One region of the Bacillus sp. GW823-FHT06B01 genome, then DNA from elsewhere that is predicted to be linked to it. Evidence: riboswitches for the same ligand, from Rfam matches in the RefSeq annotation. Region 1 holds a riboswitch; each other region holds the start of a gene.
What was found. Region 1 has a riboswitch for thiamine pyrophosphate ahead of tenA (thiaminase II). Riboswitches for the same ligand answer to the same signal wherever they lie in the genome.
Positions count from the first base shown of each region.

Region 2: it holds a riboswitch for thiamine pyrophosphate, as region 1 does, so the genes downstream of both, thiM (hydroxyethylthiazole kinase) here and tenA (thiaminase II) in region 1, are expected to answer to the same signal.
Region 3: it holds a riboswitch for thiamine pyrophosphate, as region 1 does, so the genes downstream of both, thiC (phosphomethylpyrimidine synthase ThiC) here and tenA (thiaminase II) in region 1, are expected to answer to the same signal.
Region 4: it holds a riboswitch for thiamine pyrophosphate, as region 1 does, so the genes downstream of both, AC1Q8N_RS25215 (MTH1187 family thiamine-binding protein) here and tenA (thiaminase II) in region 1, are expected to answer to the same signal.

Region 1 covers NZ_JBXAHR010000003.1:3,769-6,983, forward strand. The annotation lists gene AC1Q8N_RS13075 (hypothetical protein) at 1-154, opposite strand, end outside; gene AC1Q8N_RS13080 (SH3 domain-containing protein) at 160-1,314, opposite strand; TPP riboswitch at 1,584-1,695, shown strand; TPP riboswitch at 1,756-1,858, shown strand; gene tenA (thiaminase II) at 1,941-2,636, shown strand; gene AC1Q8N_RS13090 (ABC transporter ATP-binding protein) at 2,605-3,215, shown strand, end outside.
Region 2 covers NZ_JBXAHR010000007.1:100,213-103,427, forward strand. The annotation lists gene topB (DNA topoisomerase III) at 1-994, opposite strand, end outside; TPP riboswitch at 1,423-1,532, shown strand; gene thiM (hydroxyethylthiazole kinase) at 1,596-2,411, shown strand; gene thiE (thiamine phosphate synthase) at 2,428-3,087, shown strand; gene AC1Q8N_RS25205 (anaerobic C4-dicarboxylate transporter family protein) at 3,203-3,215, opposite strand, start outside.
Region 3 covers NZ_JBXAHR010000004.1:285,034-288,248, reverse strand. The annotation lists gene thiC (phosphomethylpyrimidine synthase ThiC) at 1-1,703, opposite strand, end outside; TPP riboswitch at 1,816-1,931, opposite strand; gene lldP (L-lactate permease) at 2,003-3,215, opposite strand, start outside.
Region 4 covers NZ_JBXAHR010000007.1:105,652-108,866, forward strand. The annotation lists gene AC1Q8N_RS25210 (methyl-accepting chemotaxis protein) at 1-1,328, shown strand, start outside; TPP riboswitch at 1,390-1,491, shown strand; gene AC1Q8N_RS25215 (MTH1187 family thiamine-binding protein) at 1,592-1,912, shown strand; gene AC1Q8N_RS25220 (ABC transporter permease) at 1,884-2,657, shown strand; gene AC1Q8N_RS25225 (ABC transporter substrate-binding protein) at 2,654-3,215, shown strand, end outside.

The DNA of each region.
Region 1 (3,215 bases):
GTACTTGAAAGGATTCCATCATAATTTCTAAAGCAACAAAAGTAATGATAATAGATAAAAATACAGTGTTTGTATTGTAAATGATTAAACAACAGATTAAACCTAAAAAGGCGAAGTATTCAATTAAGAGAGGTATATTGATATTGCGTTGCATACAATTTACCTAACTAAATATGGCAGTGGGTTTACTGCATTTGTTTTTTCAAAATTCCATTCTCCATTGTGTAATTCAAAATGAAGATGTTGCCCGTATGAATGACCTGTGTTTCCCATATGACCTACTAATTGTCCAGCTTGTACTTGATCACCAGCTTGTACAGTGCGATCTTTCATGTGTGCATAGACTGTCGTATATAATTTCCCGTTTATTTGATGGGCGATGAACACAACATTGCCATAGCTAGCTGAATAATATGATTTCACAACTTTACCTGCAGCTGCCGCCTGGATTGAGACATTACCTTGAGCTGCAATATCTATACCATAATGCATTTGTTCCCAGCGTATATCAAAGGTTGAGCTAATTCTTCCTTGAGTAGGGAATTTGAAAACTGCTGGAATGGAAGTAGTTTGAGCCGTTTGAGCTTGTGATTGATTTTGCATCACATAATGTTTTGCTACGTATCCGTATCCTGTGCCAAAACGAATTTTATACCAAGTTCCTACAGTTTCCACTACTTGTATTTGTGTACCATTTTGTAATGAACCAAGTAGTGCACTACTTGTACTAGCGTTGCCACGTACATTAAGTTTAGGTGTTGCAACTGTGTATTTCGTATTATTTTGAACTGTGATGCCTTTTACTAACGGCTGTGAACCATTAGACACGAATGCTTTTTGTACGTAACCTGTTTTGCCATTATGTAAAATTTTATACCACTCGCCTTGTTCTTCTTGAATGGTAACGAATTTCCCATTTGGTAATACATCTAAAATTGAAGATTCTAAATTAGGTTCAGAACGAACGTTTAATGCATTGGCATTAACGATGTATTGATTATTAGATTGAAGTTTGTTTTTTAGTAGAATAGCATCTTTTTGTACGTAACCTACTTTATTATTAACAGATACTTTATACCAGCCATTAGTTGTTTCAAGTATGTTCACTTTCGTATTAAAGCGAATTGTATCAATTGAAGAGCTATTTGCGTTATCTTTTGTATGTAAGGCTACTTGATCGACTTTGACATATCCAGTTTTCACATTAGATAATTGTTCAGCGTTGGCTGTTTGTACATTTGTTTCTCCCATAGAAGGAAGTAAAGAGGCAATTGCGACAGTAGTTGCTGTTAAAGCAGTAGCTTTCATATTCATATAATAGAGACCTCCTCTAGTTGTATAGTTGTAATTTTATTATAGTATAAAGATATAATATAGTGGGTGTATTCACATAAATGTAATATGAACTCAATATAAAAATAAATTTTTTAAGGATAATGATTCCTTTTTATCCAATTAATTAGGATAATAATTTCTAACATAGAATATAAGTATTATATAGTTTTGTTATTTCGTTGACAATTGGGAAAATTAAAACAGTTGATGGTGTCTTATTACGATGTTATACTGACAGTGTTAATTTCATAGTTTGCTAGGAGAGCTGGTGTTGCCAGCTGAGAGTAGGCCGTAAGCCTTTGATCCTTTTCATTACCTGATCTAGATTATGCTAGCGTAGGGAAGCAATTCGGACACTAATAATGAGTCCCCGTTTCTTTGCGTATAGAAACGGGGCTTTTTTGTTTGAAAATTTCATATTGAAACCACTAGGGGTGCTTGTTGTGCTGAGAGAGGAATAATCCTTAACCCTTACAGACCTGATCTAGGTAATACTAGCGAAGGGAAGTGGAACAACGAATAAATTATAATTTTATTTGCTGTAACCACTTCTTATTTAGAAGTGGTTTTTTATTTAGATATATAAATTGAAAGGGGATAGCGAAATGAAATTTTGCGATAGATTATTAGAAACTGTACAACCAGTTTGGGAGATGAGCCATAATCATCCGTTTGTAGTAGGTATGGGAGATGGCACATTAGAAAAAGATAAGTTTCAGTATTATATTATTCAAGATTATTTATATTTGTTAGATTATGCAAAGCTATATGCGATTGGTGTTGTAAAAGCAACGAATCCACAAGTAATGGGGAAATTTGCTGAACAAATTGATGGCATATTAAATGGAGAAATGACGATCCATAAACAATATGCAAAAAGACTTGGTATTTCTATAGAGGAGATAGAATCTGCAAAACCATCTGCTAAAAATTTAGCCTATACAAATTACATGATGTCTGTATCTCAAAATGGCACACTTGCGGAATTAATAGCAGCACTTCTTCCATGTATGTGGAGTTACTGGGAAATTGGAAAGCGTTTAAACGATATTCCTGGAGCAAGAGATCATGAGTTCTTTGGTGAGTGGATTCAAGGATATAGTTCAGAAGAATACGGTAGCCTTTGTATTTGGTTAATAGATTTATTAAATGAAATGGCAGTTGGAAAGTCTGACAAAGAGCTAGATCGATTAGAGGAGATATTCCTATATTCCAGTCGATTTGAATATTTATTCTGGGATATGTCCTATCGTAAGGAGATGTGGGGATTTGAGGAGCAAGAACATACTACAGTTTCATAATGTTTCTTTTCATTATGATGAGAAACCAATCATCAATGAATTAAATGCTTCTATACAAGATAAAGAGTTTGTAAGTATTATTGGACCGAGTGGATGCGGCAAAAGTACTCTATTTCGCCTTATTACAGGTTTAGAAGAAGCAAGTACGGGACAGATAGAGCTGACAGAAATAAAGAGCCATCCTGTAGGGTATATGCCCCAAAAAGATATGCTCCTGCCATGGAGAACGATTATTGAGAATGCTGCCCTACCGCTAGAGTGCCAAGGTGTACAGAAGAAAGAAGCACAAATAAAGGCAAAGGAACTGTTACATAAATTTGGCTTACAAGGGTATGAGACAAAATATCCGAAAGATTTATCTGGTGGTATGAGACAACGCGTATCTTTTATTCGAACTTTATTAACAGGCGGGGAGATATTGTTGTTAGATGAACCGTTTAGCGCGTTGGACGCTTTAACGAAGGCATCTTTGCAAGAATGGCTGTTTGAACAATGGAAAGAGTGGGAAAAAACAATTTTATTTATCACTCATGATGTGGAAGAAGCGTTGTTTCTTTCTAATCGAATTTTAGTAGTAGA
Region 2 (3,215 bases), on a different contig from region 1:
CTTTTAGACGCTCTGGAAGTGTTCCAACGATATCAGATGAAATATAGCGTGAATCTGTACGAGGGTACGTTAGCACTTTATGTTGTTCATACAATTTCTGCATAATGTTTAATGTTTCTTTAGCAGAGTAACCGAACTTTTTATTTGCATCACGTTGCAATTCAGTTAAATCGTAAAGACCAGGAGAGAATGACTTCTTCTGTTTTTTATCAATTTCCACAACGGTAGCATTATGCTTATCTAAACCTTTTACGATACCATCAATTTTTTCTTTATTAAAACTGCGGCTATTACCATTTGCATCTTGCCAAGTTAGTTTTAACTGATTCGTTGTTTGTGCTTCGATACCGTAGTAAGTTTGAGCTTTGAAGTTCTTTATTTCATCTTCACGATTAGCGATCATAGCGACAGTAGGTGTTTGCACGCGGCCGCAATTCAGCTGGGCGTTAAAGCGAGTCGTTAATGCTCGAGTCGCGTTAAGACCGATGTACCAGTCAGCTTCTGAACGTGCGACAGCCGAAGCGTATAAATTGTCATATGCTTTACCTGGTTTTAAATTTGCGAAGCCATCTTTAATTGCTTTGTCAGTAACAGATGAAATCCATAAACGCTTAATAGGCTTCTGTATTTTAACTTTATCGATAATCCAACGTGCGACTAATTCGCCTTCACGTCCAGCATCTGTCGCTACAATAATTTCATTTACATCTTTTCTAAGAAGCTGGCTTTTTACAGCGTTAAACTGTTTCCCTGTTTGTTTAATAACGGTTAGTTTTAAACGCTCGGGTAGCATCGGTAAATCTTCTAAATTCCACTTTTTATATTTCACATCATAGCTTTCTGGATCTGCTAATGTAACGAGATGACCTAAAGCCCAAGTTACAATATATTTACTACCTTCAAGGTAGCCATTTCCTTTTTTATCGCACTTAAGTACACGCGCAATATCTCGTGCAACGGAAGGTTTTTCAGCGATTACAACGCTTTTTGACATATTAAAAACATCCTTTCAAATTTCCATACGTTAACTATAGCATACATTTTCTTGAGATTCAGTTTCGCTCCAGATTTGAACGTTTTTTAGTGGTATGAACAAAAATTGTTTGAAATCAAATGATGGTGATAGAACATAATCTACACGATGATGAGACTATGAAAAATAGATACTTATTTATCCCGCATTAACGGGCAGTAAGACCCCTGCCTCAAAATTCAGCGGAAGCAAAGAAGTTAGGTAGGGGATCAACTGCCCATAAAAGCCCGATTGGTTCAACTAATAATCAGTGGGGGATGAACAACCCCCCCACTGATTAAAGTTTCACTTTATTATGCGTATTGTTTTATCAGTTGCTTCTATATGAAATAGAAAAGTAAAGAACTTGTTATTTTACTAGAATAAGAGTAGACTTTGAAGTAGAAGAATAATAAGCACATGGGAGTTTGTGGATGCAAACTGAGAGTATGACTAATCCGTCATTGACCATTTGAACCTGTTGGATAATGCCAGCGTAGGGAGAGTGTAAAAGCACATGTTCAGGCACTTTGCGTACGCGCAAAGTGCCTTTTTGTGTATCTCCCATCACTATAGTTAGGGGATGAGAAGGATGAATATGAAAGAAATTAGTAAAGTAGTGGATTTGGTGAGAGAATCTAATCCGCTCGTTCATAATATTACAAATGTTGTTGTAACAAACTTTACAGCTAACGGTTTGTTAGCGTTAGGGGCATCGCCTGTAATGGCGTATGCAAAAGAAGAAGTAGCAGAAATGGCTAGCATTGCTGGAGCATTAGTATTAAATATGGGGACACTCCGTCCTGAAGAAGTAGAAGCGATGTTACTTGCGGGTAAATCAGCAAATGTGAACAATGTACCAGTACTGTTTGATCCAGTTGGTGCAGGAGCAACATCGTATCGAACAGAAGTTGCGAGGTATATTCCGACTGAAATCGAGTTAGCGATTATTCGCGGGAACGCAGCTGAAATAGCGAACGTTATTAATGAGAGCTGGGAAATTAAAGGGGTAGACGCCGGTGTTGGAAATGGCAATGTTGTAAGTATTGCAAGGCAGGCAGCGGATGAATTAAATACAGTAGCGGTGATTACTGGAAAAGAAGATGTTGTTACAGATGGAGAGCGAACGATTCTTATTCGAAATGGTCACTCTATTTTAACGAAGGTTACGGGAACTGGTTGTTTACTAACTTCTGTAATAGGAGCATTTGTAGCAGTAGAAAAGGATTATGTAAAGGCAGCAGTAGCGGCATTAACGTTTTATGGTGTAGCTGCGGAACTGGCAGCTGCTAAGACAGTGGAAAAGGGACCTGGTAGTTTCCAAATTGAATTTTTAAATCAGTTAGCGAATACTACTTCAGGTGATATCGAGAAGTACGGGAAGATTGAGATTATATAGTAAGGAGGGGAACTAGATGTCGCGTATTACAAAGGCTGACATGTCCAGGTTGTTATCAGTATATTTTATAATGGGAAGTAACAATTGTGCGAAAGAGCCGCTACAAGTATTGAGAGATGCACTCGAAGGCGGTATAACAATTTTTCAATTTCGTGAAAAGGGAGAAGGCGCTTTAACAGGAGAGGAACGCATTTGTTTCGCAAAAGAACTACAAGCAGTCTGTAAAGAGTACGGTGTACCGTTCATCGTAAATGATGATGTGGAACTAGCTCTCGAGTTAGATGCTGATGGCGTGCATGTTGGACAAGATGATGAAGGGATTACTTCTGTTCGTGAAAAAATGGGGGATAAAATTGTTGGTGTATCTACACATACAATTGAAGAAGCACGCTGGGCAATTGAAAACGGAGCTGATTATTTAGGTGTTGGCCCTATTTTCCCAACGAGTACGAAAAAAGATACGAAAGCTGTGCAAGGAACGAAAGGCTTAGCTCATTTTAGAGAGCAAGGAATTACAATACCGATTGTCGGGATTGGTGGCATTACAATTGAAAATACAGCATCAGTTATAGAAGCAGGTGCAGACGGTGTTTCTATTATTTCCGCGATTAGTTTAGCGGAATCTGCGTATGAAAGTACGAAGAAGCTAGTTGAGGAAGTAAATAGGGGTTTGTAGGAAAACGGAACTTCACAAAAATAGTAAAAAACATAATGGACAGTTAAAAATATTTAAACAAACGTTTGATTAAAAAAGCACAAACCCTTTAAAACTTTGGGTTTGTGCTTTTTCTTTAAAACATAATT
Region 3 (3,215 bases), on a different contig from region 1:
TTTTCAATTGCTTCTGTCGTTTCTAAATCATTGTCTTTCGCATATTCACGAATATCATTTGAAATTCTCATACTACAAAACTTCGGTCCACACATTGAACAGAAATGAGCCGTTTTCGCGCCTTCTGCTGGCAATGTTTCATCGTGATATTCCATCGCACGTTCAGGGTCTAAAGATAAATTAAATTGATCGCGCCAACGGAATTCAAAGCGAGCTTTTGAAAGTGCATCATCACGCTGATGAGCCGTTTTGTGCCCTTTCGCAAGATCAGCTGCATGTGCAGCAATTTTGTACGTAATAACCCCCGTGCGAACATCATCTTTATTCGGCAAACCTAAATGTTCTTTCGGCGTTACATAACAAAGCATCGCCGTTCCGAACCAGCCAATCATCGCCGCTCCAATTGCCGATGTAATATGGTCATAACCTGGTGCAATATCTGTCGTTAACGGCCCAAGTGTATAGAACGGCGCACCCTGACAAATATCAAGCTCTTTCTCCATATTCTCTTTAATTAAATGCATCGGTACATGCCCAGGTCCTTCAATCATCACTTGCACATCATGTTTCCAAGCAATCTTCGTTAATTCACCAAGTGTTTCAAGCTCAGAAAACTGTGCTTCGTCATTTGCATCTGCAATCGAACCTGGACGTAATCCATCTCCAAGAGAGAACGAAACGTCGTACTGCTTCATAATTTCACATATCTCTTCAAAATGAGTGTATAAGAAGTTTTCTTTATGATGGAATAAACACCACTGTGCCATAATTGAACCACCACGTGAAACGATACCTGTTGTACGCTTTGCAGTAATCGGAATGTAACGAAGTAATACGCCCGCGTGAATCGTAAAGTAATCAACACCTTGCTCAGCTTGCTCAATTAACGTATCACGATACACTTCCCACGTTAAATCTTCTGCAATTCCGTTTACTTTTTCCAGCGCTTGATAGATCGGTACAGTCCCAACTGGTACAGGCGCGTTACGAATAATCCACTCACGCGTCGTATGAATATTTTTACCTGTAGATAAATCCATAATCGTATCCGCACCCCAGCGCGTTGCCCACGTCATCTTCTCTACTTCTTCTGCAATTGAAGAAGATACAGCAGAGTTTCCGATATTTGCATTGACCTTCACGTGAAAGTTACGGCCGATAATCATCGGTTCTGCTTCCGGATGGTTAATATTCGCCGGTAAAATGGCACGACCTTCCGCGATTTCCTTACGAACAAACTCAGGCTCTACTCCTTCACGAATCGCAACATATTCCATCTCAGACGTAATGATGCCATTACGCGCATAATGCATTTGCGTAACGTTTGCCCCTTGCTTTGCTCTAAGCGGCTGACGATCCATTTGCGGGAAAACAGGCGTATGTTTCAAAGCCACTTTCACACCGTCATCCTCTGGTTTCACTTCGCGCCCTTCGTATGCTTCTACATCTCCGCGCTCCAGGATCCAAGAGTGGCGCGGCGCCTGCAATCCCTTTTCCAGTTCCACCTTATACGCAGGATCAGTATAAGGACCGCTCGTATCATATACACGAATTGGCGGATTCGGAATACCGTTCGTTTCGCTTTGTTCAATCTCACGCATCGGCACTTTCATACCCGCGCATGGTCCATCCACATACACTTTCTTACTTCCTGGTAAACTCGATTTCAATTCAATTTGCTCAGCTGAAACAGGCTGTTTCATAACCTTTGTTGCCCCCCTGTACGTGACAAGGACGAGATATGGCCAGCGTATGCCAAAATAAAAAGAGCCAGGTCCATAAAAAAATAAGGACCTGGCTCATAAAGACATCATTATGTAAAGCCGTTAACTTCCCTACGCTGGTACGAGCCAGATCAGGTCCAAAGGGTTAAGAAGTTCACACGCTTCTCTCTCAGCCTACGCATACGTTAGGCACCCCTAGTTTATCACTGATTTAATTTTCAATACTTTCCCATCATACACTATAATCTGAAAAATGCAAACTTTATTTCTTTTGTTGTTTATGGAATCATCCACGTTAAATAATATGCCTGTACATACGTCATAATACCAACAATAATTACGAAGAATAAACTATGCTTCACTGTAAAGCGGAATAAATCTGATTCTTTTCCAGCAAGTCCAACTGCCGCACAAGCAATTGCAATCGATTGCGGAGAAATCATTTTTCCTGTTACACCGCCCGTTGTATTTGCTGCAACGAGAAGTACTTCAGATACACCGACTTGCTGCGCTGTAATCGCTTGTAAATTCGAGAACAGTGCATTCGCTGACGTATCGGATCCTGTTAAAAATACACCGATCCAGCCTAGGAATGGTGAGAAGAACGGGAATAGTCCGCCAGTTCCTGCAAGTGCTAATGCTAATGTAGAAGATAGACCAGAATAGTTTGCGATAAACGCAAATCCTAATACGAATCCGATAGATAGAATTGGCATCTTAAGCTCATTTAACGTTTCTTTAAATGTTACTACTGCATCTTTTGCACTCATTTTCAAAATAAAGATAGAAATGATACAAGCAATTAAAATTGCTGTTCCCGTCGCTGATAAAATATCTAATTTCAAGATTGCTTCATAAGGCGTCGGTTTATTTACAATTGGCTCTGCTTTCATTACTAAATTGTGTAAGCCTGGAACTTCAAACTTAAACACAAGGCTTTCCAAAGCACCGCCTGGAGCAAATAACGCTTTAAAGAAACTTTGGCTCCAAATGACTACCATCACAGTTAAAATAATGAATGGAGACCATGCTTTTACTACTTTTCCTACCGTTAGTTTTGGCATAGATGTTGCCGTCGTTGTCGCAGCTACTTCACTATTTGCTTGTTTAGACTGATAAATTTCTTTCGGCTGCCAAACTTTTAAGAATAGCGATAAACTCACTAAACTTACTAGTGCTGACGTAATATCCGGAAGTTCTGGTCCTAAGAATGTCGCTGTAATGAACTGCGTAATTGCAAATGAGCTACCTGCTACAAATAGAGCAGGCCATGTTTGTCTTACCCCTTTAAATCCATCCATTAAAAATACGATAAAGAACGGAACAAATAATGATAAGAACGGTAATTGATGCCCAGCCATTTGTCCAATTTTATGCGGATCAATACCTGTTACTTGTCCAGCAACTGTAATCGGAATTCCCATCGCTCCGAACGCTACGGGTGCCGTATTTGCGATTAAACAAAGACCCGCTGCATATAAAGGATTTAAC
Region 4 (3,215 bases), on a different contig from region 1:
TTTGGATGAAAGCATATGATAAAGTAATGAGCACAAAAAAAGCAAACATGACAGAAGTATATGAAGACGCATTAGGAACATGGGTAACGATATTAGAGCCAATTAAAGATGGAGAAGGTAATATTGTGGCACTTGTTGCAGCTGATGTAGATGCTTCTATTGTTCCTAGTACAAAAGAAAAGTTCATTATACAAGGTTTAATGTTTATTTGTATTTCTGTTTTAATTGCAACTTTTATTCAATTCTTAATTGTGCGTAACGCACTTGCTCCATTGCGAGATTTACGTGAAGGATTGCGCAAAGTCGGTGAAGGTGATTTAAGTATTAAATTAGAGGAAAGACCAGATGATATTGGTATTATTAATGCGTATTTTAATAATACCATCGAGAAGTTTAAAGGAATTATAGATAAAGTGAAGCAGACAGCAGAACAGGTTTCCTCATCTTCACAAGAATTGTCAGTGAGTACGAAAGAGAATAGCATGGCAGTTAAAGAAATCGTAAGTTCTATGGTTGAGTTAAGAGCTGGAGCTCGGTTACAAGAAACTGCAGCACCACAGTATTTAGGCGCTGTATATGAAATGGAAGATAAGATGGAAGAGATAACGAATGCTGCAGAACAAATAGCGAAAGAGTCTGAAGGTACAAAGTATCATTCAGTAAAAGGAAATGGTGTTATTGAGCAGGCGATTAATCAAATGAACATAATACAAAATGCAGTACAAGATTTATCTTCTATCATCCATTCTTTGGAAACAAGATCAAAAGAAATTAGTGATATTGTAAATGTAATTACAGGTATTTCAAATCAAACTAATTCCCTAGCTTTAAATGCTTCTATTGAAGCTTCACGTGCTGAGGCAACCGGAAAGGGATTTGCTGTTGTTGCTGATGAAGTGCGTAAATTAGCAGAGCAGACGGAAGCATCAGCAAAAGATATAGCGAAATTAATAGGGGAAACACAAGTTGAAACGGAAGAAGCTGTTGTTTCAATGCAAAAAGCTTCAAAAGAAGTAGAATCTGGAATAAAACTTGTTGAAAGTAGTGGTGCTTTCTTTGAAAAAATTTCAAAATCAGCACAATCTGTTACAAATCAAGTTAGAGTTGTTTCTAGCAATTCAAGTGATATATTGCAAAATAGCCAAAATATTGTTCGTGTTGTAAATGAACTATCACTTATTGCAAATACGTATGCAAATAGTAGTAATAATATTGAAGAAAGTATGAAAGAGCAGGAAATGTCTGTACAAGATATTGCTGAATTAGCTAGTTCTTTAAGCTGGCTTTCACAGGAGTTACAAGAGTTAATAGGGGAATTCAAAAGTTAAATGAAATGATTATACGTGCTTTTGTTTGTTCAATAAAATAAATCATGCTACAATGAAAACGAATTAAGGACCGGGGAGCCAATTGGCTGAGAGGATGTAAACAAACATCGACCCTCAACCTGATCTGGATAATGCCAGCGTAGGGAGTTACTTAAAGTGATGTAGCATATGTTATTCTATAATAACTTGCATACAAGGCTTTCCTACGCAGTAGGAAAGCCTTTTCTTGTTTTAATATTTCATTTTATAAGGGGGATTTTACTATGTCACAACAAGTTACAATTTCATTTTCAGTAGTACCACAAGCGAAGAACAAAGATGTGTATTCTGTTGTTGATAAAGCAATTGAAGTTGTACAACAATCGGGAGTTCGTTATGAAGTAGGGGCAATGGAAACAACGCTGGAAGGAGAATTAGATGTACTTCTTGATATCATTAAACGTGCGCAACAAGCTTGTGTGGATGCTGGAGCAGAAGAAGTGATTACTTCTATTAAAATCCATTATCGTCCAAGTACTGGTGTAACGATAGATGAAAAGGTTTGGAAGTACCGTGATGAATATGCAAAACCAGAAGCAATCTAAAACAATTACAACAATTTGGCTTATCCTTCTCATAGCGATATGGGAAGGATCTGTTTCATTATTTAAAATTGAACCGTGGATTTTACCGAAGCCTTCTGCCATTGTTCAAGAATTAATTGGAATGAAAGATTTACTATTACCGAATACGATGCAAACGTTACAAGAGGTTCTAATTGGACTATTTTTTGCGATTTTAATTGGGACAAGTATTGCAATTATTATGGATGTTATCCCTTTATTTCGTATTTTAATAAATCCGTTGCTTGTTATTTCGCAAACGATTCCAATCGTTGTACTTGCACCGTTATTTATTATTTGGTTTGGATATGGAATGCTACCGAAAGTAATGGTAGTAATACTCGTTTGTTTCTTCCCGATTGCGCTTAGCATTTTAGAAGGTTTTCAAACGGTAGATAAAAATATGTTGAAGTTGTTGCAAACGATGAAGGCAACGAAATGGCAAGTTTACCAGAAAGTAAAGTTTCCAGCAGTGTTGCCATACTTTTTCTCAGGTTTAAAAATTGCAGTTACATATAGCGTAATGGGAGCAATTATTGGGGAATGGCTCGGTGCAAGTGAAGGATTAGGAGTTATGCTTACAAGGGCTACAAAATCCTTTTTAACAGCCCGAGTATTTGGTGTGGCAGCAATTATTGTTATGGTGACATTATGTCTGTATTTTATCGTGGAGTTTATGGCAAGAATAACAGCACCATGGATATATAGAAAGGACGGCAGAAAATGAAAAAAGGTTTAAAAGTTATGTTGGCTGCCTTATTAGCAGTAGGTGTAGCTGGATGTAATCCGGCGAAGAAAGAAGAAAGTGCAAGTAAAGATCAAAAAGTAAAAGTAGTATTAGATTGGTTTCCGAATACGAATCATACTGGCCTATATGTAGCGCAAACGAAAGATTATTATAAAAAGCAAGGATTAGATGTAGAGATTATTCAGCCAGGTGATAATGTGACAGCGGAGCAAATGATAGCTTCCGGAAAAGCTGACTTTGCAATAAGCGCACAAGAAAATGTAACGTTGGCTCGTGTGGAAGGTATTCCTGTTGTATCTGTAGGAGCAATCATCCAACATAATACTTCAGCTTTTGCATCACTTAAAAAAGATAATATGACGTCACCAAAAGATTTTGAAGGTAAACGTTACGGCGGCTGGGGAGGACCAGCAGAAGAAGCGACGTTGAAGACAATCATGGAGAAGCATCAAGCTGATTTTAATAAAGTTGAAAAAATCATCTTAGGACAAACAGATTTCTTTAAATCAATCGGTCGTGATGCAGACTTTGAATGGA